Regions from separate parts of the Streptomyces sichuanensis genome, predicted to be linked through region 2. Evidence: riboswitches for the same ligand, from Rfam matches in the RefSeq annotation. Region 2 holds a riboswitch; each other region holds the start of a gene.
What was found. Region 2 has a riboswitch for cobalamin ahead of metE (5-methyltetrahydropteroyltriglutamate--homocysteine S-methyltransferase). Riboswitches for the same ligand answer to the same signal wherever they lie in the genome.

Region 1 (7,403 bases), on a different contig from region 2:
CCCGGTCGCGACGCCGGCCGCACCGCCGCTGTGCGCGGCCGGCCTGACGCTCGACCCCGTGGCCCGGCGCGCCACGAAGGACGGCGGGGAACTGGCCCTCACGCTCCGCGAGTTCGACCTGCTGGCCTTCCTGCTGCGCCACCCCGGGCGGGCCTGTGCCCGCGAGGAGCTGATGCGCGAGGTGTGGGGCTGGGAGTTCGGCGACGTGTCCACCGTGACGGTCCACGTGCGGCGGCTGCGCGCCAAGGTCGAGGACGACCCCGCCCGGCCGCGGCTGATCCAGACCGTGTGGGGAGTCGGCTACCGCTTCACCGCGCACCCCGGCGAGGAGGCACCCGGCCATGCGTGACGTGCTGCTCATCGCCCTCTACGCCCTCCTCGGCGCCGCCGGCGCCGGGCTGCTGGGCGCCCTCGCGCTCCGGGCCCTGCGCCACCGGTCCGTCGCCGTGTCGCTCGCCGTGGTGGCCGCGGTCCCGGTGGCCGCGATGCTCGCCGGGACGCTGACGGTGGCGTGGGCGATGTTCCTGTCCTCGCACGACCTGACCGCCGTGACGACCGTGTGCGCGATGGCCGCCGTGATCTCGCTGGCGACCGCGCTGCTCCTCGGGCGCTGGGTGGTGGCGCGCAGCGCGGACCTGACCCGCGCCGCCCGTTCCTTCGGCGAGGCCGGTGCGTTCGCGGCCCCCGGCGGCGGGGCCACGGCCGAACTGGACGCGCTCTCCCGCGAGCTGGCCGCGACCAGCGCCAGGCTCGCCGCGTCCCGCGAGCGCGAGCGCGCCCTCGACGCGTCGCGGCGCGAGCTCGTCGCATGGATCTCGCACGACCTGCGCACGCCGCTGGCCGGGCTGCGCGCCATGTCCGAGGCGCTGGAGGACGGGGTGGCCGAGGAGCCGGAGCGCTACCACCGGCAGATCCGCACCGAGGTGGACCGCCTCAACGCCATGGTCGGCGATCTCTTCGAGCTCTCCCGCATCCACGCCGGGGCCCTGCCGCTGCGCCCGAGCCGCTTGTCGGTGGACGACCTGGTGGAGGGAGCGCTGGCGGGGGCCGGCCCGTTGGCCCGCGAGCACGGCGTCCGTCTGGTGGGGGACGCGGTCGAGGCGGTGACCGTCGAGGTGGACGGCAGGGAGATGACGCGGGTGCTGGGGAACCTGCTGGTCAATGCGATCCACCGGACGCCCGCCGACGGGACGGTCGCGGTGGCCGCGCGGCGCACCGGCGCCGGCGTCGTGCTCTCCGTCACGGACGAGTGCGGCGGCATCGCGGAGGAGGACCTGCCGCGTGTCTTCGACACCGGCTGGCGCGGCTCGGCGGCCCGTACCCCGCCGGCCGGCGGGTACGGCGGCGCGGGCCTGGGGCTGGCGATCGTGCGCGGCATCGTCGAGGCGCACACCGGCCGGGCGACGGTGCGCAACGTGCCCGGCGGTTGCCGGTTCGAGGTGACGCTGCCGGTGGCCGGATCGTAGGAACGGGCCCTCGCGGTCGTCAGCTTGGGGCCCTGGTGGCCCCGCGGAGGGTGATCACGGGCCAAGGCGCTGACGTGATCAGGGGCCGTGCGCCACGATGCAGCCTCCGGCAGAGCCACGACCGTGGAAGTGAACGGGATAGCCCATGTCCGACACTGACGCAGCAACAGGTTCCGGTACGGGCGGCAGCGGCTCCGGTCCCCTGCGCAGGATCGCCGCCGCGGTCGACCGGGAGCGGGACGCCTCCTCCCGCACGTGCCTGACGTGCGGCGGACCGACCAGGGTGGTGGTGCGGGAGGAGCTCACCGGGCACAGCCCGCCCGTCGTCAGCGCGCGGAAGGAGTGTGCGGGCCCGGGGTGTCCCCGTCCGTGACCGCGGCCGGCGGCAGCCCGGTGGCCGGCGCGGCGGCCGTGCGGGAGGCCCAGCGCTGCTCGACCTTCGCCAGGCGCCAGTAGGCGAGCGCGATCGCCCACACCACCACGAACAGGCCGACGATGACGAAGCCGACGTTGTCGAGGTTCAGCCCGGCGATCCAGCCGCTGACCGGGTCGTCGAGGCCGAGCTTCTCGTGCAGGACGCCGACCAGTTCGATGGTGCCGATGAGGAAGGCGACGGCGATGGACAGGCCGGTGATGGTGAGGTTGTAGTAGACCTTGCGCACCGGGTTGGAGAACGCCCACTGGTAGGCGAAGTTCATGAACGTGCCGTCGAGGGTGTCGAAGAGGCTCATGCCGGCGGCGAACAGCAGCGGCAGGCACAGGATCGCGTACCACGGCAGCCCGGCGGCGGCGCCGCTGCCGGCCATCACCATCAGCGTGACCTCGGTGGCCGTGTCGAAGCCGAGGCCGAAGAGGAAGCCCAGCGGGTACATCTGCCCGGGGCGGGTGATGGAGCGGGTGAAGCGCCCGAGGAGGCGGTTCATGAACCCGCGTGAGTCCAGGTGCTGCTCCAGCTCGGCCTCGTCGTAGCGGCCTTCGCGCATGGCCCGGAAGATGCGCAGGATGCCGGCGAGCGCGATGAGGTTGAGGGCGGCGATGAGGTAGAGGAAGCCGCCGGAGACGGTGGTGCCGACGATGCCGAGGGTCTGGTGGGTGGTGGACTCCTCGTCCATCAGCGTCCCGGCGAGCTGGGTGCCGCCGGCGACCAGCAGGGCCATCAGGACGACGACGCTGGAGTGGCCGAGGGCGAACCAGAAGCCGACGGAGACCGGGCGCTTGCCGTCGGCCATCAGCTTGCGGGTGGTGTTGTCGATGGCGGCGATGTGGTCGGCGTCGAAGGCGTGCCGCATGCCGAGGGTGTAGGCGGTGACGCCGAGGCCGACGCCGAAGACCTTGGAGTCGACGGTGTAGTGGTTCGGGACGACGAGCAGGAAGAGCACGCCGAAGGCGACGACGTGCAGGGCGGCTATGACGGCCAGCAGGCCGGCCGTCCGCACGGTGTCCTGGCGGCGCCAGCGGAAGGCGGGCAGGACGCCGCCGGGTGATGCGGCGGGATCGGCGGGACTGTCGGAAACCGACGGGAGGACAGACATGGTGGGGTGAACGCTCCAGCACCTCGTGGATCATTTCGAGATGCCGTGGCCGGTCTCCTGGCTTACGGGTCCGTACGCCACCGCCCCAGCCTTCCCGGCAGCCGGATGCTGCCAGTGGCTCCGCGCACCGGGGGTGCGCGGAACGGGACGGTCACTCCCCGATCACAGTGGCGAGGGCCGCTCCGGAATCGGACCACGGGGGTCTGTCACCGGTCTTCCCGAACACCACGGCCGGGCCACCTTAGCGCCCGGCCGCCCTCCTGCGGCACAAAAGTGGCTCTTGCCACGTTGTCGCAACAAGCTCCGCCCTGGTCACGGACGCCCCGTCACGGCGTGGGCCGTTCCAGCGCGTGGCCGCCGAAGCCCCGCTCGCCGTCGGAGATGCGCCGCCACCAGTCCTCGACCGTCCGCTGGTCCATGGCCGCCCAGTCGGGGGTGGCCTCGACCTGCGCCCGGCCGAGCCGCCGGGCGAGATCGACCACGGCGCGCCCGCTGGGCGAGCGTTCGGCGTCGTAGGCCCGCACCCCCTCGGCCCAGGAATCCGCCGCGCGCAGGGACCGCTCCAGCACCACCACGTCCTGCAGCGCCTTGACCGCGCCGCCGCCCATGTGCGGGCGGGCCACCGAGGCCGCGTCGCCCACCAGGACGAGGCGGTCCTGGCCGTAGTGGGGCACGGCGAGGTCGTACAGCGGCTGGACCGCGGCCGCGGAGCGCGGCGTGGCACGGACCACGTCCTGCCAGTACGGCGGGAAGTGCCGCTCGACGATGCTCTCGTGATGCTCGGTCAGCTCGGCGGTCACCCTGCCGGGCGGCAGGCTGGTCGGGTCGGCCGACGCCAGGGCGACGGTGGACGGCGGGGTGGCGTAGAAGACCCAGTTGGCACCGACGCCTTCCCCGCGCGGGCCGGGAATGCGGTAGGCGATCATGTGGCCGCCGGGGAAGGTGACGGTCGTCGCCTCGCCCTCGGGCCAGGCGGAGCGCGGCTCCGGCAGCAGCTCGCCGGGGACGGCGCCGCGCCAGGCCAGGTAACCCGCGTAGCCGGGCAGCTCGGGGGTGGGCGTCGCGGCCCGGACGACGGAGCGGTATCCGTCCGCGCCGACCACCAGGTCGAAGCGCTCCTCGCCGCCGCCGGCGAAGCACAGCGTGACCCCGTCCGGTGCGGGCACCACCCGTTCCACCACGGCGCCCTGCACGTACGCCACGGACGCGGGCATGCGGGCCCGCAGCGCGCTCCACAGCGGACCCCAGGCGTACGAGCGGAAGGGGAACGGCACCCCGCCCAGCAGCCGTCCGGCGTGCCCGCCGCCCTCGGCGGTGATCCAGGTGCGCCGGGTGAGCCGCACCCACGGCATCGAGGCGTCGGTGTACCCGGCGGCCTCCAGCTCGGCGTAGCGTTCCTTGTGCACCGCGAGGCCGATGCCGCGGTCGTGGAGCGCGCCGGCCGCCCGCTCGTAGACGACGACCTCGCCGGCGCCGGCCCTGGTCAGTGCCAGGGCGGCCGCGCATCCCGCGACGCTGCCGCCCACGACGGCCACTCTTCCTCCGCGCATGCCCCGCCCCTTCCTTCGCAATGGCGCCACGTGCCGCCCGATAGCACTCCGTGCACAGATCTTGACCGACCGTCGGGCACAGGGCCAGAGTCTCCGACACTCCGCAGGTGATGGACGCGTCGGGCGGGCCGGTGTACCAGTGCAGTATGACGAGAAGGGGCTGACGCCATGACAGATTCGGCAGCGCGCACGGAACACGGGCCCGGGGAGCCGGCGGTGCCGGGCCAGCGGGGCGCGTTCGTGCGCCGCATCGGCCTGTTCCAGGCCACCGCCATCAACATGAGCCAGATGTGCGGCATCGGTCCCTTCGTGACCATCCCGCTGATGGTGGCCTCCTTCGGCGGGCCGCAGGCGGTGATCGGCTTCGTGGCCGGTGCGGTGCTGGCCCTGGCCGACGGGCTGATCTGGGCGGAGCTCGGCGCGGCGATGCCGGGTGCGGGCGGCAGCTACGTCTACCTGCGGCAGGCGTACCAGTACCGCACGGGCAAGCTGGTGCCGTTCCTGTTCGTGTGGACGGCGATGCTCTTCATCCCGATCGGCATGTCCACGGGCATCATCGGCTTCGTGCAGTACCTGGGCTACCTCTGGCCGGGCATGGGGCAGACGGAGGGCGACGTGACGGGCCTAGCCGTCATCGCGCTCATCGTCACGCTGCTGTGGCGGCGGGTCGACCACATCGCACGGATCACGGCCGTGCTGTGGTGCGTCATGCTCACCTCGGTGCTGCTCGTCATCATCGCCGCGTTCAGCAACTTCAGCCCCGACCGGGCCTTCACCTATCCGGCGCACGCCTTCGAGGTGACGACCCATCACTTCTGGATCGGCTTCGCCGCGGGCCTGACCATCGGCATCTACGACTACCTGGGCTACAACACCGTCGCCTATCTGGGTGCCGAGATCAAGAATCCCGGTCGCACGGTGCCGCGGGCGATCGTCTACTCGATCCTCGGCATCATGGGCATCTACCTGCTGCTGCAGATCGGCACGCTGGGGGTGATCGACTGGAAGGAGATGCTCGACCCCGGGTCTACGGCCTCCTCCTCCGTGGCCTCCGCGGTGCTGGAACGCTCCTGGGGCAAGGGCGCGGCGAACGTCGTCACGCTGCTGATCCTGGTCACGGCGGGCGCGTCGGTCCTGACCGGGCTGCTGGGCGGTTCGCGCGCGCCCTACGACGCCGCCCGCGAGAAGGTCTTCTTCCGCCCGTACGCCAAGCTCCATCCCCGGCACGGCTTCCCGGTGCTGGGGCTGGGGACGATGGGCGTCCTCACCGCCGTGGGCTTCCTGATCGGCCGTCACACCGACCTGGCCACGCTCATCCAGCTGCTGACCGCCGTGATGGTGATCGTGCAGGCCCTGGCGCAGGTGCTGGCGCTGTCGGTGCTGCGGCGACGGCAGCCGGGTCTGCGGCGGCCGTACCGGGTGTGGCTCCACCCGCTGCCCAGTGTGGTGGCGCTGGTCGGCTGGCTGGTCATCTACGGCTACGCGGACGAGAACGCCCCGGGGCGGCACCCGATCGAGTGGTCGCTCGCCTGGGTCGCGGCCGGCTGTGTGGCGTTCGTGCTGTGGGCGGCGTACGAGAAGGTGTGGCCGTTCGGGCCGCGGGAGATCAGCGAGGAGTACCTGCACGCCCCGGATCCCGACGCCGTCCCCGATGCCGCGGACGACCGGGGTCAGGACCCCGACGGGAACCCCGACAGCAAGGAGCCGACCCCTGCCTGACGGGGCGTCGGCGGGGCCGGCCCCGCGGACCGGACTCCGGTGGTCCGGCCGAACGGTGATAAAACGGCACCCATGCCCGTGACCACTGCCCCCTCTCCGTCCTCTCCCGCCGCCCAGCAGCGCAGGCTGCTCTGGCACCGCCTGATATTCGGGCTCTGGTACCGGCCCGTCGAAGTCCTCGACGAGGCCCGGGACCGGAGCGTGTGGGGGGCGGCCGCATTCGTGTCCCTGCTGTGCGGGGCGCTCGGGACGCTGGCCAAGGACTCCTTCTGGGGGCAGTGGGGCGTGAGCCCCGTGCTCGCGCTGGAGGCGATGGCCATCGGCTCCGCGGTGATGATGCTGGCGAGCCTGCTGCTGGGCGCCGCCACCCACGCGATCGCGCGGCGGCTGGGCGGCAACGGCAGGTTCGGGCCCACGACGAGTCTGTTCGTGGTCATCTTCTGGGCGAGCGACCTGCCCCGGCTGGCCCTCGACACCTGGCTGTCGGCGGGCTCGATGCCCGTGCGGGCCGCCGCCTCGGTGACGGCGGCCTTCGGCTGCGCCCTCGCGACGCTGCTGATCCGCGGTCAGCACCACCTGCCGACCCACCGGGCCGTGGCGTCGGTGAGCATCCAGATGCTGGCGGCGGTGGTCCTGCTGAAGTTCCCGCCGGGCAGCGGCTGAGCCGGACGACGAAGGCCCGCCCGGTGCGACGGGGGATGCACACCGGGCGGGCTCGATGACAGTTCTACCTCATCAAGGATGGGTTATGCACCAAAAACCTGTTCGGCTTGTCGATTACCAGCGCACCGGGAGCGAGATCAGGCCACGCGCCCGGATGGTGGGACGCCACCGCAGTGCCTCCCTCGGAACGTCGAGTTCCAGCTTTTCGAAGCGCTCCAGGAGCGCGGCCAGCGCGGTCTCGGTCTCCATCCGGCCCAGCGCGGCCCCCAGGCAGTAGTGGATCCCGTGCCCCAGCGCGAGGTTCCCCGAGCGGTCCCGTCCCAGGTCAAGGCGGTCCGGGTGAGCGAACTGCGCCGGATCGCGGTTCGCGGAGGCCAGTGACAGCAGCACCGTCTCACCGGCCGGGACCAGCACGCCGCCGATCTCCATCTCCTCCGTGGTGAAACGCCGGATCGCCAGCGGAACGGGCCCGT
Region 2 (7,403 bases):
CGGGTAGCCGACGGCGGCGAGCTCCCCGGCCACCTGCATGTGGGAGCGGGCGGCCTCCAGGCTGATGACGTCGGCGTCGAGGTCGTCGATGGCCGCCAGGACGTCACCGAACTCGGCGTAGCACATGTGGGTGTGGATCTGGGTGGCGGGCCGGACACCGCCGGTGGCCAGGCGGAACGCCCCGGTCGCCCAGGCCAGGTAGGCCCCGCGGCCGGCTTCCCGCAGCGGGAGCGTCTCGCGCAGCGCCGGCTCGTCGACCTGGATCACGGACGTCCCGGCGGCCTCCAGGTCGCCGACCTCGTCGCGCAGGGCGAGGGCCATCTGACGGGCGGTGTCGGCGAGCGGCTGGTCGTCGCGGACGAACGACCAGGCGAGCATGGTGACGGGACCGGTCAGCATGCCCTTGACGGGGCGGTCGGTGAGCGACTGGGCGTAGCGCGTCCAGCGGACCGTCATCGCCTCCGGGCGGGAGATGTCGCCGACGAGGAGGGGCGGACGGACGTAGCGGGTGCCGTAGGACTGGACCCAGCCGTGCTGGGTGGCCAGGTAGCCGGTGAGCTGCTCGGCGAAGTACTGGACCATGTCGTTGCGTTCGGGCTCGCCGTGCACCAGGACGTCGATGCCGGTCTTCTCCTGGAAGGCGATGACCTCGCGGATCTCGGCCTCGATGCGCTCCTCGTAGGCCGCGGTGCCGGTCCGTCCGGCGCGCAGGTCGGCGCGGGCGGTGCGCAGGTCGGTCGTCTGGGGGAAGGAGCCGATGGTGGTGGTGGGCAGCAGCGGCAGCCGCAGGTGGGCGCGCTGCGCCGCGGCCCGCTCGGGGTAGGGGTGGGAGCGGCGGGCGTCGGCGTCGGTGACGGCTGCGGTGCGGGCCCGTACGGCCGGGTCGTAGGTGATGGGGGAAGTGGCACGGGAGGCCAGGTCGGCGCGGTTGGCGGCGAGTTCGGCGGCGATGGTGTCGGTGCCGTGGGCCAGGCCGCGGGCCAGGGTGACGACCTCCGTGGCCTTCTGCCGGGCGAAGGAGAGCCAGCGGAGGATCTGCGGGTCGATGTCGCGCTCGGCCGTGACGTCGAGGGGGACGTGCAGCAGGGAGCAGGAGGCCGCGACGTCGACCCGGTCGGCGAGGCCGAGGAGGGTGCCCAGGGTGGACAGCGACTTCTCGAAGTCGTCGATCCATACGTTGCGCCCGTTGACGACGCCTGCGACGAGGCGTTTCCCGGGGAGGCCGCCGACGGCGGCGAGGTCGTCGAGGTTGGCGGCGGCGGACCGGGTGAAGTCCAGGGCGAGGCCCTCGACGGGGGCCTTGGCCAGGACCGGCAGGGCGTCGCCGAGGCGGTCGAAGTAGGAGGCGACCAGCAGGCGGGGGCGGTCGGTGAGGCCGCCCAGTTCGCGGTAGGCGCGGGCGGCGGCGTTCAGCTCGGCCGGCGTGCGGTCCTGGACGAGCGCGGGCTCGTCGAGCTGCACCCATTCCGCTCCGGCGGCCCGCAGGTCGGCCAGCACCTCGGCGTACACCGGCAGGAGACGGTCGAGGAGCGTCAGGGGTTCGAAGCCGGCCGCCACGTCGGGCGCGGGCTTGGCCAGCAGGAGGTAGGTGACGGGGCCGACGAGGACCGGGCGGGCGGCCAGGCCGAGGGCCAGGGCCTCCGTGAGCTCGGCGACCTGTTTGCCGGAGTCCGCCGAGAAGACCGTGTCGGGGCCGAGTTCGGGCACCAGGTAGTGGTAGTTGGTGTCGAACCACTTCGTCATCTCCAGCGGCGCCACCTCCTGGGTGCCGCGGGCCATCGCGAAGTAGCCGTCCAGGGCGTCGGCCTCGACGGCCGCGCGGTGCCGGGCGGGGATGGCGCCGACCATGACGCTGGTGTCCAGGACGTGGTCGTAGTACGAGAAGTCGCCGGTGGGCACCTCGTGGATGCCGGCCCCGGCGAGCTGCCGCCAGGTGGCGCGGCGGAGTCCGGCGGCCGTCTCCCGCAGGGCCGCCGCGGTGACGCGGCCCTTCCAGTAGCCTTCGATCGCCTTCTTCAGTTCACGGCCCTGGCCCTGGCGGGGGTAGCCGTGCACGGTGGCCCGTGCTGCCGCGGCTGCGGACTTGGCGGTCATGGAACTCTCCTTCGCGAGCTTCATTCCAGGATCTCGGATCGTCCGGGGCGCGAAGGGATGACGGACCAGGCAGCGACGCGGCCGTCGCGTCCCGCCTGGTGTGCACGCCGACCCGCCCGAGAGGTCACCGGGATGTCCGTGCGCGAACGGTCGCGCACGGGCAGCGGCAGGTCTTCGGACTCGCGGGCGCGTCCGGCCGGGGGCCGGGCACCTACTGGCCGTCGCTTCCCGGCCCGTACGGGCCAGTGCGTATGACGGCGGTCGTTCCCGCTCACCGCTGCGGGGCAGTCCCGGATTCGCACCGGGTTCCCTCTTGCGACGCGCCTGCCTGGCGGGCAGGGCGAACCAGCTGCACCGGCAACACTAGGGGCTGTTCCCCGTGTTCGCACGTGCTGTTCACATGCCGGCCACACGATGTGCGGGGTGGGCGGTGCGGAGCGCGAAGCGGCCGGGGCCGCTTCGCGCTCCGCCTTCCCGTCGCCCGGGCCCCCTCAGGCCCGGCCACCGACCCGGGCCCCTCAGCCCCGGTCGTAGGTGTGGAATCCCCTGGCGGTCGTGCGGCCGAGGTGGGCCGCGCCCTGACCTCTTAGTGGAACTGCTCTTCTTCGGTGGAGCCCGTGAGCGCCGTCGTGGAGGAGGCGGGGTTGACGGCGGTGGAGACGAGGTCGAAGTAGCCGGTGCCGACCTCGCGCTGGTGCTTGACGGCGGTGAAGCCGTGCTGCTGGGCGGCGAACTCGCGCTCCTGCAGGTCGACGTAGGCGGTCATGCCGTGCTCGGCGTAGCCGCGGGCGAGGTCGAACATGCCGTGGTTGAGGGAGTGGAAGCCGGCCAGGGTGATGAACTGGAAGCGGTAGCCCATGGCGCCCAGCTCCCGCTGGAACTTGGCGATCGCGTCGTCGTCCAGGGCTGCCTTCCAGTTGAAGGAGGGCGAGCAGTTGTAGGCCAGCATCTTGCCGGGGTGGCGGGCGTGGAGTGCCTCGGCGAACTCACGGGCCTGCGCCAGGTCCGGGGTGCCGGTCTCCACCCAGATGAGGTCGGCGTACGGGGCGTAGGCCAGGCCGCGTGCGATCACCGGTGCCATGCCGTTGCGCACCCGGTAGAAGCCCTCGGCCGTGCGTTCGCCGGTACAGAACGGTGCGTCGGTCTCGTCGACGTCGCTGGTCAGCAGGTTCGCGGCCAGGGCGTCCGTGCGTGCCACGATCAGCGTGGGCACGTCGGCGATGTCGGCGGCGAGCCGGGCGGCGTTGAGGGTGCGGATGTGCTGGGCGGTGGGCACGAGGACCTTGCCGCCGAGGTGGCCGCACTTCTTCTCGGAGGCCAGCTGGTCCTCGTAGTGGATGCCCGCCGCGCCTGCGGCGATCATCGCCTTGGTGAGTTCGAAGGCGTTGAGCGGTCCGCCGAAGCCGGCTTCGGCGTCGGCGACGATCGGCACCAGCCAGTCGGTGGTGTCGGCGCCGCCCTCGGCGGTGGCGATCTGGTCGGCGCGCAGCAGGGCGTTGTTGATGCGGCGCACCACCTGGGGGACGGAGTTGGCGGGGTAGAGGCTCTGGTCGGGGTAGGTGTGGCCGGCCTGGTTGGCGTCGGCGGCGACCTGCCAGCCGGAGAGGTAGACGGCCTGCAGGCCGGCCTTGACCATCTGCACCGCCTGGCCGCCGGTGAGGGCGCCGAGGGCGTGGACGTAGTCGCGTTCGTGCAGCTGCCGCCACAGGCGTTCGGCACCCCGGCGGGCGAGGGTGTGCTCCTCGCGCACGCTGCCGGACAGGCGGATCACGTCCTGTGCGCCGTAGGTGCGCTCGATGCCCTTCCAGCGGGGGTCGGTCGCCCACCGCCGGGCGAGGTCCTCGGCGGTCGTCCGGGTACCCGTCGCTGCCTGTGCCATGGCTGTCTCCTGGGATCGGGGTGGGAGCAGTGGTCGGGGCTCCGGAGGGGCCTGCCAAGCATGTGAAGGGGCAGGGCATCTCCCTGGGGAGCGCGGCCCGCCGTGCCATCGGTGGTGAGCGGAAGTGGAGAGAACCGGGCCGGCGGGCCGCACTACGACTCTGCCAGTGGCACTGAGTGCCCTCAAGCGTGGCCTTCTGCCAAGTGTTGCGAATCTTCTGCGGGCGTTCTGCCAACTCTGCGAAGCTGGGCGCCGGGTACTCGTGCGCAGGGGCGGACAGGAGTCGACGGTGGGCAGGACGTACGCGGGGACACGGCTGCGGAGGCTGCGGGAGGAGCGGCGGCTCAGCCAGGCGGAGCTGGCCCGTGTCCTGGCCATCTCCCCGAGCTACCTGAACCAGATGGAGCACGACTCCCGTCCGCTGACCGTCCCCGTCCTGCTGCGCCTGACCGAGGCGTTCGGCGTGGACCCCGGCTTCTTCTCCGAGGCCGGCACCACCCGTGTGCTCGCCGATCTGCGCGAGGCGCTCGCCGACGAGATCGCCGCCGCCGAGGTCTCCGCCGCCGACCTGTCCGAGCTCGCCTCCCGGCTGCCGGCCGTCGCCGCGGTCCTGCTCGGTCTGGGGCGGCGCAACCAGGCCCTGACCGAGCGTCTGGCCCAGGCAGCGGAAGGCCGTGCGGGCGCCGCCGACCCGGCCGCGCCGCGCCCGCCGCACGAGGAGATCCGGGAGTTCTTCTACCGCCGCCAGAACTACCTGCACGATCTCGACCTCGCCGCCGAGGAGCTGGCCGACGGCCTCGGCATCCGCCCCGGAGGGGTGCTCGCGGCCCTGTCCGCCCGGCTCACCGAGCGGCACGGCGTGCGGCTGACGACGGGCTCCGATCGCCTGCACCACTACGACCCGATGCGCCGTGTGCTCCACCTGTCCAGCCGTCTGCGGCCCGGGCAACGGGCGTTCCGCATGGCCACGCAGCTCGCCCTGCTCGAATGCGGGCACGAGCTGTCCGCGCTCGCCTCCGAGGACTACCCCGAGGGCTCCACGACCTGGTCGCTCGCGCGGATCGGCATCGCCAGTTACACAGCCGCCGCGCTGATCCTGCCGTACCGGGCCTTCCACGCGGCGGCCGAGGAGATGCGGTACGACGTCGAGCGGCTCACCGACCACTTCGGGCTCGGCTACGAGACCGTCTGCCACCGCCTCAGCACGCTCCAGCGGCCGCGGCTGCGCGGGGTGCCGTTCTCGTTCGTGCGCGTCGACCGCGCCGGCAACATGTCCAAGCGTCAGTCCGCGACCGGATTCCACTTCTCGCGCGCGGGCGGCACGTGCCCCCTGTGGAACGTCTACGAGGCGTTCGCCGCCCCCGGCCGCATCCACGTCCAGGTCGCCGCCATGCCCGACGGGCAGCGGTACCTGTGGACCGCCCGCACCGTGACCCGGCAGCGCGGCGGCTGGGGGGAGCCCGGCAAGACCTTCGCCATCGGTCTGGGCTGCGAGATCCGGCACGCGTCCCGGCTCGTGTACTCCGACGGCCTCGACCTCGGCAACGCCTCCGCGGCCACGCCCATCGGCATGGGCTGCCGCATCTGCGAACGCCTGGACTGCCCGCAGCGGGCCGTGCCCCCGCTCGGCCGCCCGCTCGCCGTCGACGAGAACAGCAGCACGTTCGTGCCGTATCCGGTGGCGGACCGGGACCGTTGACCGCCGGCGGACTCAGCCGCGGCGGCGCCGGACGACGTACGCGGCCGTGACGGCGAGGAGCAGCGGACGACGACGGGCCCGTGGCCTCCGCTCGGGGCGGTGGTCCACGGGCCCGCTGCCGGGCGGTGGCTCCGGGGGCGTCGCCTGCCGGCGACGGCCCCGGAGGCACCTGGGCCGGCCGGGCGGTGTGCTCGTGCCCGGCCGCTTCCGTCAGGTGCGGTAGGCGTAGTAGTTGGCGTCCGGGTAGGACGCGACGATGCTCGCCATCGACTTACGGAAGGTGTTGGTGGAGTGGTAGGTCAGGTAGGGCATGCCCACCCGGCTCCGGTACGTGGTGATCATGGAGTGGTCCTTGGACCCGTCCCGGTCGAAGTCCATCTGGAGGATGTCGCCGACCTCCAGCTGGTACACGTTGGACAGGCTGGTGACGCGCTTGGAGTTCTGCGCGTACCACGACCACTCGTTGGCCCCGACCCAGGAGTCGGACTGACCCTTGGAGTCGTACCACCACTTGGTGTAGTCCGAGGACTTGCCGGCCTCGGGCTTCCAGCCGCCCGCCTTGAGGGCCTGGCTGATGAAGTTGGTGCAGTCCCCGCCCGCGCTGTTGAACTTGCGGTACTCGGGGTTGTAGTTGCGCCAGTACTTCTCCGCGTACGCCGCCATGGCGGCGTAGTTGTAGCCGGAGGTCTGCTTCTTCGGAACCGCCTTGACCGGCCACGTGGTGGCGGCGCGGGCGGCGCTCGGCGTCGAACCGGCGTCGGCGGCCGCGACCTTCGGCGCCGGGGCGTTGACCGCCCGGAGGCCCTGGTCCGCGGACTGGATGCCCGTCAGCTCCCACTTGCCGCCCTTGGCGGCGGAGAAGGTCAGCTCGTGGCGGGCCTTGAAGCCCGTCGTCGTCGGCTCGTCGCCGCGCACCCGCTTGTAGGTCAGCGTGGTGCTCTCGGTCACCTCGACGGTGACGCGGCTGCCCTTGACCTCGGTCTTGTCGACGACGACCTTGGTGTCGGCGGCGCTGTACGCCTCGCCGAGCTTCGCCAGCAGCTTCTTGCGGTCCTGCAGGGACGACACCGCGGTGTCCTCGCTGCGCACGAGACCGGACGACAGGCGCACCTTCTTGCCGGCGCCGGACGGGGCCACCCGGCCCGTGGACCGGTTGTCCACCAGGGCCGACGTGCGGTCCTGCAGGACGGCCTCGGCCATGCGGCCGAAGGACTCCACCGTGCTGCCGTCCACCTTGCGGCCCGGCGTGGCGTCCGCGGAGAAAGCAGGTATGAGGGCAGCCGTGGCGCCCACTGCCAGGACGGACCCGACAGCCGCTCTCAACATCATTTTAGATCTCACGAAGATCCCCTTCATCCCCGGCCCACCACGGGCCAGGGAAACGGAATCCTCGCACACACATTCGTCATGTGAGTACATGTCCGGTTCACGGATCGAACGGCACGTCAGGAGGTCTGCGCACCCCGGCCCCGTACGTCCGGAATGACCACTTCCGCCAGCGGCGGTGGCTCCGTCAGGAGGAGCCGCCGAAGAGCTGGGTCCAGTACGTGCCCGCCCGGCCGCCCGTCGCGTAGCCCACCCCCAGGTGCGTGAAGCCGGGCGTGAGGATGTTGGCGCGGTGGCCGGGGCTGTCCATCCAGCCCCGGACGACCTCGGCGGACGTGCGCTGGCCGCAGGCGATGTTCTCGCCGGTCGCACGGTGCGGGGCGCCGGCGGCCCGCGCCCGGTCCC
Region 3 (7,403 bases), on a different contig from region 2:
CCAGCGACGAGGGCGACGGCGAGCACCTCGACCCGCACGACCACAGCGAGCCCGGCCATCCCGGCCCGCTGGGCCACCGCACCGCCGGCACCGGCTCGGGCTCCCTGTGGGTGCCCGAGCGCGAGTGCGGCATCGCGGCGCCCGCCGGGCTCGTCCGCGGCCTGCTCGACGGCTGGGTCGCCGACAGCCCCGACACCCGTGAATGGCGCGATCTCGAAGAGGTCTGCTGAGCGGCCGACAAGGGGCCCCTTACACTGTATGGGGCCCTATGGATTCAGGGCAGGACAGTGCTTTCGGGTTGCGAGAGAGGCATACGGCGGACATGGCGCAGCAAGACACTGAGCAGTCGGTGAACGAAGAGCCGAAGGAGTCCGGCGAGTTCGTCGTGGACACCGAGGACTGCGAGGCGCGTGAGCTCGCGCACCGTGAGCGCGGCACCTCCCGGCCGATCACGGTCGTCGGCAACCCCGTCCTGCACAAGGAGTGCAAGGACGTGACGGAGTTCGGCGACGAGCTCGCCCAGCTGATCGACGACATGTTCGCCAGCCAGCGCACCGCGGAGGGCGTGGGCCTGGCCGCCAACCAGATCGGCGTCGACCTCAAGGTCTTCGTCTACGACTGCCCGGACGACGAGGGCGTCCGCCACGTCGGCCACGTCGTCAACCCCGTCCTCGACGAGCTGCCGGCCGGCCGCCGCGTCCTCGACGACTCCAACGAGGGCTGCCTGTCGGTGCCGACGGCCTACGCCTCGCTGGCCCGCCCCGACTACGCGGTCGTCCGCGGCCAGGACATGCACGGCAACCCGATCGCCGTCGAGGGCACCGGCTACTTCGCCCGCTGCCTGCAGCACGAGACGGACCACCTGTACGGCTACCTGTACATCGACCGCCTCTCCAAGCGCGACCGCAAGGACGCGCTGCGCCAGATGGCGGAGGGCACCCCGCGCTACCCGGTCGTCGCCAACGACTGACCCTCGTGCAGCACGCGTGTGGGGGGCGCTCCTGCGGGAGCGCCCCCCACACGCGTCGTACGGCTAGGCGGGGAAGTCGTCGGCCTCGAAGAGCCGGCGCACCTCGACCTCGCCCTCCCGGAAGGGGATGCGCCGGGCCCACTCCAGGGCCTCGTCCATGGACCCGGCCCGGATGACCCAGAAGCCGGCGACCTGGTCCTTCGCCGGGCCGAAGGGCCCCTCCGTGACGACGGGCGCGCCGTCGGAGTACGTCACCCGCGCACCGTCGGACGTGGGGTGCAGACCGTCGCCGGTGAGCCACGCCCCGGCCTCGGCCAGCTGGTCGTTGTACTGCCCCATCTCGGCGATCTGCTCCCGGGTCGGCAGCACGCCGCCCTCGGAGTCCTCGCTCGCCTTGACGATCATCATGAAACGCGGCATCGCGTGCCTCCCGTCGGTCCGGACCCGCTGTGGGTTCCCGGACGGGAGACACGCGATGCGACGTGCCGGCGGAATTAGCCCGCCCGGCTCAGAACTCGTCGTCGAACGCGACCGTGCCCTCGACGGCCACCTGGTACGCGGACGCGCGGCGCTCGAAGAAGTTGGTCAGCTCCTGGACGTTCTGCAGCTCCATGAAGGAGAACGGGTTCTCCGAGCCGAAGACCGGCGCGAAGCCCAGGCGCTGCAGGCGCTGGTCGGCCACGCACTGGAGGTACTCGCGCATGGACTCGGTGTTCATGCCCGGCAGGCCGTCGCCGCACAGGTCGCGGCCGAACTGCAGCTCCGCCTCCACGGCCTCCTTCAGCATGTCGGTGACCTGCTGCTGGAGCTCGTCGTCGAAGAGCTCGGGCTCCTCCTGGCGGACGGTGTCCACGACCTCGAACGCGAAGTTCATGTGCATGGTCTCGTCGCGGAAGACCCAGTTGGTGCCGGTCGCCAGGCCGTGCAGCAGGCCGCGGCTGCGGAACCAGTACACGTAGGCGAAGGCGCCGTAGAAGAACAGGCCCTCGATGCACGCGGCGAAGCAGATCAGGTTGAGCAGGAAGCGACGGCGGTCGGCCTTCGTCTCCAGCCGGTCGATCTTCTCGACCTCGTTGATCCACTTGAAGCAGAACTGCGCCTTGTCGCGGATGGAGGGGATGTTCTCCACCGCGTCGAACGCGGCCGCGCGCTCCTCCGGGTCGGGCAGGTAGGTGTCGAGCAGCGTCAGATAGAACTGGACGTGCACGGCCTCCTCGAAGAGCTGCCGCGACAGGTAGAGGCGCGCCTCGGGGGAGTTGATGTGCTTGTACAGCGTCAGCACGAGGTTGTTCGCCACGATCGAGTCGCCGGTCGCGAAGAACGCGACCAGGCGGCCGATCATGTGCTGCTCGCCCGGGGACAGCTTGGCGAGGTCGGCGACGTCGGAGTGGAGGTCGACCTCCTCCACGGTCCAGGTGTTCTTGATCGCGTCGCGGTAGCGGTCGTAGAAGTCCGGGTACCGCATGGGGCGCAGCGTCAGCTCGAAGCCGGGGTCGAGCAGGTTCTTCTGGCGTTCGGTGGACATTACTGGCAAGCCTCGCAGGACTCGGGGTTCTCAAGGGAGCAGGCGATGGCGTCCGCGTCGGGCGCGGCCTGCTGCACGGGGATGGTGGCGGCGGGGGCGCCGGAGCCGGACGCGGCGCGGGCGATCCGGGTGGCCGGGCGGGAGCGCAGGTAGTACGTCGTCTTGATGCCCTGCTTCCAGGCGTACGCGTACATCGAGCTGAGCTTGCCGATGGTGGGCGAGGCCATGAAGAGGTTCAGCGACTGGCTCTGGTCCAGGTACGGCGTACGGGCCGCGGCCATGTCGATCAGGGCGCGCTGCGGGATCTCCCAGGCGGTGCGGTAGAGGTCGCGCACCTCCTGCGGGATCCACTTCATGTCCTGGATCGAGCCGTTGGCGTCGGTCATCGCGTCGCGGGTGGTGCGGTCCCACACGCCGAGCTTCTTCAGGTCGTCCACCAGGTAGGTGTTGACCTGCAGGAACTCGCCCGAGAGGGTCTCGCGCTTGAAGAGGTTGGAGACCTGCGGCTCGATGCACTCGTAGACGCCCGCGATGGAGGCGATGGTCGCCGTCGGGGCGATCGCCAGCAGCAGCGAGTTGCGCATGCCGACGGCGGCGATGCGGGCGCGCAGCGCCTCCCAGCGGTCCGCCCAGCCGGCCACCGCGTTCGGGTAGTGGTCGGGGTGCAGCACGCCGCGGGCGGTGCGGGTGGCCTCCCACGCCGGGTGCGGGCCGTGCCGCTCGGCGAGGTCGGCGGACGCCTCGTACGCCGCGAGCATGATCCGCTCGGAGATGCGGGTCGACAGCTCCTTCGCCTCGGCCGAGTCGAAGGGCAGGCGCAGGCGGAAGAAGACGTCCTGCAGGCCCATCAGGCCCAGGCCCACCGGGCGCCAGCGGCTGTTGGAGCTGCCGGCCTGCTCGGTCGGGTAGAAGTTGATGTCCACGACGCGGTCGAGGAAGGTGACGGCCGTACGGACCGTACGGTCGAGCTTCTCCCAGTCCATCTCGCCGTCGGCGCCCAGGTGCTGGGCCAGGTTGACCGAGCCCAGGTTGCAGACCGCGGTCTCGCCGTCGTCGGTGACCTCAAGGATCTCGGTGCAGAGGTTCGAGGAGTGGACGACCGCGCCCTTCTCGGCCGTCTGGTTGGCCGTGCGGTTGGCGGCGTCCTTGAAGGTCATCCAGCCGTTGCCGGTCTGCGCGAGGGTGCGCATCATGCGGGCGTACAGCACGCGGGCCGGGACCTGCTTGACGGCCTTGCCGGCGGCCTCGTAGGCGCGGTAGGCGGCGTCGAACTCGTCGCCGTAGAGGTCGACCAGGTCCGGGGTGTCGGCGGGGGAGAAGAGCGACCAGTCGGCGTCGGCCTCGACGCGGCGCATGAACTCGTCCGGGATCCAGTGCGCGATGTTGAGGTTGTGGGTGCGGCGGGCCTCCTCACCGGTGTTGTCGCGGAGCTCCAGGAACTCCTCGATGTCCGCGTGCCAGGTCTCCAGGTAGACGCAGGCCGCGCCCTTGCGCCGGCCGCCCTGGTTGACGGCGGCGACGGAGGCGTCGAGGGTGCGCAGGAACGGCACGATGCCGTTGGAGTGGCCGTTGGTGCCGCGGATCAGCGAGCCGCGGGAGCGGATGCGCGAGTACGACAGGCCGATGCCGCCCGCGTGCTTCGACAGGCGCGCCACCTGGTGGTAGCGGTCGTAGATCGAGTCCAGCTCGTCCAGCGGGGAGTCCAGCAGGTAGCAGGACGACATCTGGGGGTGGCGCGTGCCGGAGTTGAAGAGCGTGGGGGAGGACGGCAGGTAGGAGAGCGTGCTCGTCAGGCGGTACAGCTCCGCGACGTCCTCCAGCGCCCGCTCGGAGTGGTCCTCGGCCAGGCCGCAGGCCACGCGCAGCAGGAAGTGCTGCGGGGTCTCGATCACGTCGCGGTGGATCGGGTGGCGCAGCAGGTAGCGGCTGTGCAGGGTGCGCAGGCCGAAGTAGCCGAAGCGGTCGTCGGCGCCGTCGACGAGGGCCTTCTCGACCAGCTCGTCCAGGCGCGCGGCGTGCTTGGCCACGAAGGCGGCGGTCTCGTCCGCGATGAGGCCCTCGCGGTGGCCGACGGCCACCGAGGCGGAGAAGGACGTCGCGCCCTGGCCGGCCGCCTCGTCGGCGATGGCGAGGGTGAGCAGCCGGGCGGCGAGGCGGGAGTACTCCGGCTCCTCGGCGATCAGGCCGGCGGCGGCCTCGGTGGCGAGGGAGCGCAGCTCCGCCTCGTCCGAGGCGGCGCTGCGGCCGCGCAGCGCGGCGGCGGCGACCTTGCCCGGGTCGGTGGCGGGAAGGTCTGCGGTGAGATCGGTCAGGGTGCGCAGCAGCGCGGTCCCGGGACCGCCGGTCGCTTCCGCGTTCTCTGAGACCGGATCGGCGGGCGCGATGGTCACGTGTGGCTCTCCCTCGCTCGGCTGGGGTGGGCCGGGCGGGAGAGCGCGACGGTCGCGTACGGGCATGCCGCTTGCACCGGGGCATGACGCGTAGGCGTCCCGTCGGCCCAACCCGCGGGGCCCGGACGAATTCAACGCCCATAGCCGAGCCCAGGGCAGGCTCGGTGGCGGACGCTGCTGCCGGCAGGTCCTCGGACTTCGGGTGCGCTGGGTATATGCGCACACATACACCGTTGCGGGACAGTTCCGGATTTCCACCGGATTCCCCTGCGACGACAGCGAGGATGAGCATACATCTAGTGCCGGGCCCCGTACGCGCCCCCACATGTTGTGTCGTCCCGTCATGGGCCGGTCGCGGAATGTGCTATCGGAGGGCTCCTGGAGGGCAAGCGGAAAGGGCCGTCACGCCCCCTGGCGGGGGTGTGACGGCCCTCGGGTGGAGGGGGGTGGGTCAGTGCCCGCCGGGGGCTCCCACGGTGGCCGGGGGGAGGTCCGTGCGGACGCCCGGGTCGCCGGCGTCGGCCGTGTAGTCCGACGGCTTCGTCTGGTCGGCCCCGTCGGGTGCCTTCAGGGCCTTCAGGACGAACGTGGCGACGATGACGACGATCACATTGAGAACGAACGCCGTGAGTCCGATGTACCCCTTCTCGCCGATGAACGGGATGAGGTTGGTGTTCCCGAAGTGATCCTGGGTGGCGCTCGGGGTGTCGTACGCCCGCCACGTCCCGTACGTCATGCCGACGGCCCAGCCCGCGAGCAGCGCCCAGCGGTGGCACCAGCGGGTGAAGAGCCCGCCCACGAGCGCGGGCACGGTCTGCAGGATCCAGATGCCACCGAGCAGCTGGAAGTTGATGGCGACCGTTTTGTCCATGGTCAGGACGAAAACGAGGGCGCCGACCTTGACGAGGAGCGATGCGAGCTTGGAGACCTTCGCCTCGTGTTCGGGCGAGGCGTCCGGTCTGAGGAAGTCCTTGTAGATGTTGCGCGTGAAGAGATTTGCGGCGGCGATCGACATGATGGCGGCCGGTACGAGCGCGCCGATGCCGATGGCCGCGAAGGCCACGCCCGTGAACCAGTCCGGGAACATGTCCTCGAACAGCTGCGGGATGGCCAGCTGGCCGTTCTTGACCTTCACCCCGGCGGCGATCGCCATGAAGCCGAGCATCGCCAGCAGGCCCAGCATCAGGGAGTAGAGGGGAAGGATGGTGGTGTTGCGCCGGATGACGTTGCGGCTGCGGCTGGAGAGCACCGCCGTCACGGAGTGCGGATAGAGGAAGAGGGCCATCGCCGAGCCGAGGGCGAGGGTCGCGTACGCCCACTGCGCCTGCGGGGCGGTGACGAGCGAGCCGCGCGGTTTTCCGGTTGCCGGGTTTTCGGCCGCGAACGCGTGACCGGCCTTCGCGAAGATGTCGTCGAAGCCACCCAGCTTGATCGGGATGTACACGATCGCCACGATGATCACGATGTAGATCAAGGTGTCCTTGACGAAGGCGATCAGCGCGGGCGCGCGCAGCCCGGAGGAATAGGTGTAGGCCGCGAGCACGCCGAAGGCGATGAGCAGCGGCAGGTCCTTCACGAACCAGTTGGTGTTCTCGCCGCCGCCCACGCCCATGACGTCCAGGACGGCCTGGATGCCGACCAGTTGCAGGGCGATGTACGGCATCGTGGCCAGGATTCCGGTCAGCGCGAGGGCGAGCGAAAGGCCCTTGGAGCCGAAACGGCCCCGCACGAAGTCGGAGGAGGTCACATAGCCGTGCTTGTGGGAGACCGACCAGAGCCGGGGCAGGAAGGTGAACACCAGCGGATAGCAGAGGATCGTGTAGGGCACCGCGAAGAAGCCCGCCGCGCCGCCCGCGTAAATGGCCGCCGGGACCGCCACGAACGTATAAGCGGTATAGAGGTCGCCGCCCAGCAGGAACCAGGTGACCCAGGTGCCGAAAGAACGGCCGCCGAGCCCCCATTCGTCGAGATTGTTCGCGTTCTCCGCACGCCGCCACTTCGAGGCCATGAAGCCCATCACGGTGACGGCCAGGAAGAAGACGATGAAGACGGTGAGCGCGACACCGTTCACGCCGTCCTTCACCGGGACTCACCCCCCTCGTGCGCCCGGGTGCGCCGCCGCTCGTGACGGCGGACGATGACGTAGGCGGTGACGGTGAGCAGCGTCGAGAGGACCACCCACAGCATCTGGTACCAGTAGAAGAAGGGAATGCCGATGAAGGCCGGGGTGAGCCGGGAGTACGAGTCGACCCAGAGCATCGCCGCGAACGGCAGCGCCAGGCACACGCCGGCGACGACCAGCGGCAGGCTGACGGCCTGTCTGGTGGGGCTCCCCGGTGGCTGAGCGGGTGGTTCCGACATGCGTGACTCCGTCCCCTGAGCGATCACTTGCGTAATGCGCAGGAATTTAGGGGAGGCAGCCTCCGGACGTCACCCCCCATCCGCATATCGGAACGGCAACACCCGTGGCGCTCCAGGGATTCGGATGGTTGAACTCCGCCCGAACCGTGCGCGGGGG

Region 1: another riboswitch for cobalamin. It lies ahead of nicT (Nickel transporter NicT); the one in region 2 lies ahead of metE (5-methyltetrahydropteroyltriglutamate--homocysteine S-methyltransferase).
Region 3: another riboswitch for cobalamin. It lies ahead of LE181_RS16250 (ribonucleoside-diphosphate reductase subunit alpha); the one in region 2 lies ahead of metE (5-methyltetrahydropteroyltriglutamate--homocysteine S-methyltransferase).

Annotation. Positions count from the first base shown of each region.
Region 1 is NZ_JAIXMK010000016.1:22,743-30,145, forward strand. It holds gene LE181_RS08055 (response regulator) at 1-349, shown strand, start outside; gene LE181_RS08060 (sensor histidine kinase) at 342-1,466, shown strand; gene nicT (Nickel transporter NicT) at 1,793-2,998, opposite strand; cobalamin riboswitch at 3,029-3,243, opposite strand; gene LE181_RS08070 (FAD-dependent monooxygenase) at 3,325-4,548, opposite strand; gene LE181_RS08075 (APC family permease) at 4,717-6,267, shown strand; gene LE181_RS08080 (YIP1 family protein) at 6,340-6,930, shown strand; gene LE181_RS08085 (cytochrome P450 family protein) at 7,045-7,403, opposite strand, start outside.
Region 2 is NZ_JAIXMK010000005.1:37,704-45,106, reverse strand. It holds gene metE (5-methyltetrahydropteroyltriglutamate--homocysteine S-methyltransferase) at 1-2,094, opposite strand, end outside; cobalamin riboswitch at 2,243-2,460, opposite strand; gene aceA (isocitrate lyase) at 2,681-3,973, opposite strand; gene LE181_RS03385 (short-chain fatty acyl-CoA regulator family protein) at 4,263-5,672, shown strand; gene LE181_RS03380 (amidase domain-containing protein) at 5,883-6,965, opposite strand; gene LE181_RS03375 (CAP domain-containing protein) at 7,186-7,403, opposite strand, start outside.
Region 3 is NZ_JAIXMK010000049.1:16,053-23,455, forward strand. It holds gene LE181_RS16230 (tetratricopeptide repeat protein) at 1-230, shown strand, start outside; gene def (peptide deformylase) at 323-970, shown strand; gene LE181_RS16240 (YciI family protein) at 1,034-1,390, opposite strand; gene LE181_RS16245 (ribonucleotide-diphosphate reductase subunit beta) at 1,479-2,495, opposite strand; gene LE181_RS16250 (ribonucleoside-diphosphate reductase subunit alpha) at 2,495-4,885, opposite strand; adenosylcobalamin-variant (AdoCbl-variant) riboswitch at 5,063-5,164, opposite strand; gene mctP (monocarboxylate uptake permease MctP) at 5,337-6,968, opposite strand; gene LE181_RS16260 (DUF3311 domain-containing protein) at 6,965-7,246, opposite strand.